Regions from separate parts of the Streptomyces sp. NPDC046909 genome, predicted to be linked through region 2. Evidence: riboswitches for the same ligand, from Rfam matches in the RefSeq annotation. Region 2 holds a riboswitch; the other holds the start of a gene.
The links. Region 2 has a riboswitch for cyclic di-AMP ahead of ABZ928_RS07175 (LysM peptidoglycan-binding domain-containing M23 family metallopeptidase). Riboswitches for the same ligand answer to the same signal wherever they lie in the genome.
Positions count from the first base shown of each region.

Region 1: it holds a riboswitch for cyclic di-AMP, as region 2 does, so the genes downstream of both, ABZ928_RS43250 (transglycosylase SLT domain-containing protein) here and ABZ928_RS07175 (LysM peptidoglycan-binding domain-containing M23 family metallopeptidase) in region 2, are expected to answer to the same signal.

Region 1 covers NZ_JBEYXC010000019.1:20,161-22,354, forward strand. Annotated here, with positions in the region: gene ABZ928_RS43245 (CocE/NonD family hydrolase) at 1-398, shown strand, start outside; cyclic di-AMP (ydaO/yuaA leader) riboswitch at 606-792, shown strand; gene ABZ928_RS43250 (transglycosylase SLT domain-containing protein) at 798-1,244, shown strand; gene ABZ928_RS43255 (HAD family hydrolase) at 1,241-2,077, opposite strand; gene ABZ928_RS43260 (LacI family DNA-binding transcriptional regulator) at 2,171-2,194, opposite strand, start outside.
Region 2 covers NZ_JBEYXC010000002.1:643,182-645,375, forward strand. Annotated here, with positions in the region: gene ABZ928_RS07175 (LysM peptidoglycan-binding domain-containing M23 family metallopeptidase) at 1-932, opposite strand, end outside; cyclic di-AMP (ydaO/yuaA leader) riboswitch at 937-1,114, opposite strand; gene ABZ928_RS07180 (alpha-galactosidase) at 1,421-2,194, opposite strand, start outside.

The DNA of each region.
Region 1 (2,194 bases), on a different contig from region 2:
AGTCCGAGCCGCTGGGCGTGGCCTTCCCGGTCACTCTCGACGAACCGCGCCCCGAGCGCCTCGTCGTACGCGATGTCGCCAAGGGTGAGTGGCGGCTGGAGGTCGATCCGCGATACGGCGGCACGCGCGTGTACCCCGACGGTCTGGAGTTCACCGAGGACGCGCTGGAGACGTACACGATCGACGAGACGGACCCGCTGTCGGCGCGGGCCCGCTCGGAGTGGTCGATCCGGCTGCACCGGCCGGAGCTGGCGTGGGACACCACGGTGCGGACCCGCTCGGAGATCACCTGTGAGGCGGCTGAGTTCCTCACCTTCAACGAGGTGATCTGCGCGGAGGGCGGCGAGGTGGTCTTCCACCGGACGTGGGAGCGGCGGATTCCACGGACGGCCGGTTAGTTGCCAGTTGGGCATTCTTGACCGTTTTGCACCTCTTGCGCTTCGCGGTGACTTGCCTCACTTCGCCACACCCGTCACCCCCGGAATTCAGCGCCCCATAAGCCGCACACCATGATCAACGGGTGTGATGTGTGAATCCGGTACTTGTTCCGGACATGTGCGATCGCATACGTTCCCGGCCCAGGGCGGACGCCGAATCCTGCCGCCGCCCTGATACCGCTCACTCACTCACGAGAACACGTACGGCAGGAGCGGGGGACCCAAGGTAAGTCGCCGCACCGGTGCCATTACGGCCCACCGGTACGGCTCGGGGTGAAGCCATGCCTTCTCCGGTGTGGCCGGGCATCTCCCGCCCGAACCCGACAGCTCACCTCGCAGGCGCCGGAGAGGAACTTCGCCATGCGCCTGTCCCGCAAACTCGCCGTCACCGGTGCCGCCGTCGCCGCGCTCGCCTTCCCCGTCATCGGCGCGACCAGCGCCTCCGCGGCCACCACCGGCACGGTCTCCGCGACCTCGCTCGGCTACTCCGACACCCTCGACGGCTGGATCCGCGCCTCCCTCCAGGTCATGGCGCAGAACGGCATCCCGGGCACGTACGACGGCATCTACCGCAATGTCATCCGGGAGTCCTCGGGCAACCCGTACGCCATCAACGGCTGGGACTCCAACGCGGCCGCGGGCACCCCGTCCAAGGGCCTGCTCCAGGTGATCGACCCGACCTTCCAGGCGTACCACGTGGCCAACACCTCGTGGGACCCGTACGACCCGGTCGCCAACATCACCGCGGCCTGCAACTACGCGGCGCAGCGGTACGGGTCCATCGACAACGTGTGGGGCGCCTACTAAGGGCCCGTACAAAGGCTCTGCCCAGGGCTGCCGAAGAGTCTTTCGAGGACGACGGCGATGCCGTCGTCCTCGTTGGACAAGGTCACCTCGTCGGCCACGGCCTTGAGTTCGGGGTGGGCGTTCGCCATCGCGACGCCGTGGGCCGCCCAGTCGAACATGGGGATGTCGTTGGGCATGTCCCCGAAGGCGATGGTCCGGTCCGGGCCGAGGCCGAGGTACTCGGCGGCCAGGGCGAGACCCGTCGCCTTGGTGATGCCGCATGGCTGGAGTTCGACGGTGCCGGGACCCGACATCGTGACCGTCGCGAGGGAACCGACGACTCCGCGCGCGGTCGCCGCCAACTCGTCGTCGGACAGCGTGGGATGGCGCAGCAGCACCTTGCTGATCGGCTCGCACCACAGGTCGTCGCGCCGGTCGACCCGTACAGCCGGGAGGGTCGGGTGCGGCATCAGATAGCCCGGTTCGATGAGCGTGAGCCCCTCGACGCCGTCCTGGTCGACGGCGGCGTACACCTGGCCGACCTCGGCCTCGATCTTGCCGAGCGCGGTCTCGGCCAGCTCCCGGTCCAGGGTGACCGACCACAGCAGACGGTCCGCGCCGGCGTCGTACACCTGCGCGCCCTGTCCGCACACCGCGAGCCCCGTGCTGCCGAGGTCGTCGAGGAGTGGTCGCACTCTCGGGGCCGGCCGGCCGGTCACCACCAGATGCCGGGCGCCTGCCTCCGCCACCCGCGCGAGCGCGGCGAGCGACCGGTCGGAGAGCGTGTCGTCACCCCGGAGGAGGGTTCCGTCCAGGTCAGTGGCGATGAGCGAATATGCGGTGGGTGCGGCCATGATCAGAGAATACGGATGGAATCCCCCGGCGACTCGACGCGAACCGGACGGGCGCAGCCTTCACATGCGTTGACCGGTGCTCCGGTTGCGCGCTCAAGTGGAATCGCGCACCACCAG
Region 2 (2,194 bases):
GCGACCGGGTCGACGTCCGAGCCGTAGTCCGGCGTGGTGCGGATCTCGAAGTGCAGATGCGGGCCGGTGACATTGCCGGTCGCGCCGGAGAGGCCGATCTGCTGGCCCTCGGTGACGGTCTGGCCGGCCGAGACCGAGAGCGAGGACAGGTGGGCGTACTGGGCGTAGTAGCCGTCGGCGAGCTGGATGACGACCTGGTTGCCGTACGCGCCGCCCCAGCCGGCGGAGACGACGGTGCCCGCGGCCACGGCCTTCAGCGAGGTGCCGGTCGGGACGACGAAGTCGACACCGGTGTGGTAGCCGCTGGACCACATGCTGCCCGCCGTGTGGTAGGCGGTGCCGACGGTGGCGCCGGTCACGGGGAGGGTGTAGCCGCTGGAGCTGCTGGTGCCGGTCGACTCGCTGCTCTGGGTGGCACTCGTGGTGTTCGAGGAGGACGAGCCGGACGAGGAGGACGACGACTTCTCGGCGCTCGTGGACTTCCCGGAGCTCGTGGACTTCTCCGTGCTCGCCGACTTGTCGGTGCTCGCCGCGGCCTTCTTGCCGAGGGTGAGCTTCAGACCGGGGTGGATCAGCGAGGGGTCGGAGCCGACGGCCTCGCGGTTGTCCGAGTAGAGCTTCTTCCAGCCGCCGCTGACGTTCTGCTCGTCGGCGATCTTCGAGAGGTAGTCACCGGCCCGCACCGAATAGGTGCGCACGGTCGCGGTGTTCGCGGCGCTCTTCTTCTCCGCGGCCTTCTTCTCGGTCGCCGTCTTCTCGGCGGCCGGAAGGGACTGGACGGCCTTTTCCGAAACGGACTGCGAGGTGGCCGCGTGGGCGCCTGCGGCACCCATCAGCGGGAGGGCGAGTGCGGCTCCGCCGGTGCCGGCGACGGCGATCGAGCGAGTGAGGCGCTGGGTCTTCGGACGGCGGTGCTTACCCTTCGCGGGCATGGCGAATTCCTCTCCGGCGCCTACGAGGTGAGCTGTCGGGTGCGGACTGGAGATGTCCGGCCGCACCGAAGTGCGGCTTAACCCCTAGCCGTTCCGGAGACCGGAACAGGCGGTTGTACCTGTGGGTCCCCCGCTCCTGCCGTTCACGGGTGAGTTGTGCGGGCACCGGGCGGCGGCAGGATTGGGCGTCCGTCCGGATTGGTGGCGAACGTAAGCGAGGAAGACGCAAAGGGACAAGCGAGAGGTTCCAGAGAAATGCGTTCCTCTTGATCCCTTGTGAGAATTACCGGTCACCCTGTGTGAATTCAGCCCGCCGCCCGCCCCGCAAAACCCTTGGGAAAACACGGGAATTACGTGAACATGACGGGCGACGGACGGTCACGGATATGACGCTCCTCACGTGCCGTTTTCACAGCTTCCTTTATTCCAGAGCGAGTTGGAATGAAGGTGAAGGAAGGCGAAGGAAGCCACCAATTCGGACAGACGACTCAGATGCGACGCAGTCGGAGAACTGCCGCATCCAAGTCGCCCCGCAATCCAACCCGAAGTCCGTGATGCAGCAATACCGCACCTCTGTGAATTTCGCCCGTTTCAAGGCATTCGTACGACGCTGCCGGGTCGAGCCCGCGCAGCCGCAGCGCCGGGACGGGCTCGCCGTAGCTCTGCGCCTGGAGCCAGGCGAGGACGACGGCCTCGTCCCCGCGGACGTACTGCACCGCACTGAGCCCGCCGCGCGGGGGCCGCAGCCGGTAGAGGTCGCCGCGCTGCACCAGGGGCCGGATCTCCTTGTAGAGGCCCACCCATTGCCCCGCCTCGGCCAGCTCCTCCTCGCTCCACTCGGAGAGGTCCCCGCCGACCCCGAGCACCCCGGCCATGGCGCTCACGAACCGGAACTTGAGCGAGCTCACCCGGCCGTTGAGCTGGGTGTTGGGGCTGTCGGTGACCCAGGCGGCCATCACGCGCGCGGGGTGGATCTGACTGAAGCCGTGCTGGATGGCGAGCCGGTCCAAGGGGTCGGTGTTGTCCGAGGTCCACACCTGGTCGGTACGGCTGAGCACCCCGAGGTCGATACGGCCACCGCCGCCGGAGCAGGACTCGAAGGCGACGCCCGGGTGAGCCGCCCGCAACCGGTCCAGGAGGGCGTAGAAGCCGCGCACATGGTCGACCCACAGCCGCTGCGGGTAGGGCTCACCCGGCCAGCCCGCATCGGTGAAGCAGCGGTTGAAGTCCCACTTCACATAGTCGACGGGGGCGGAGGAGAG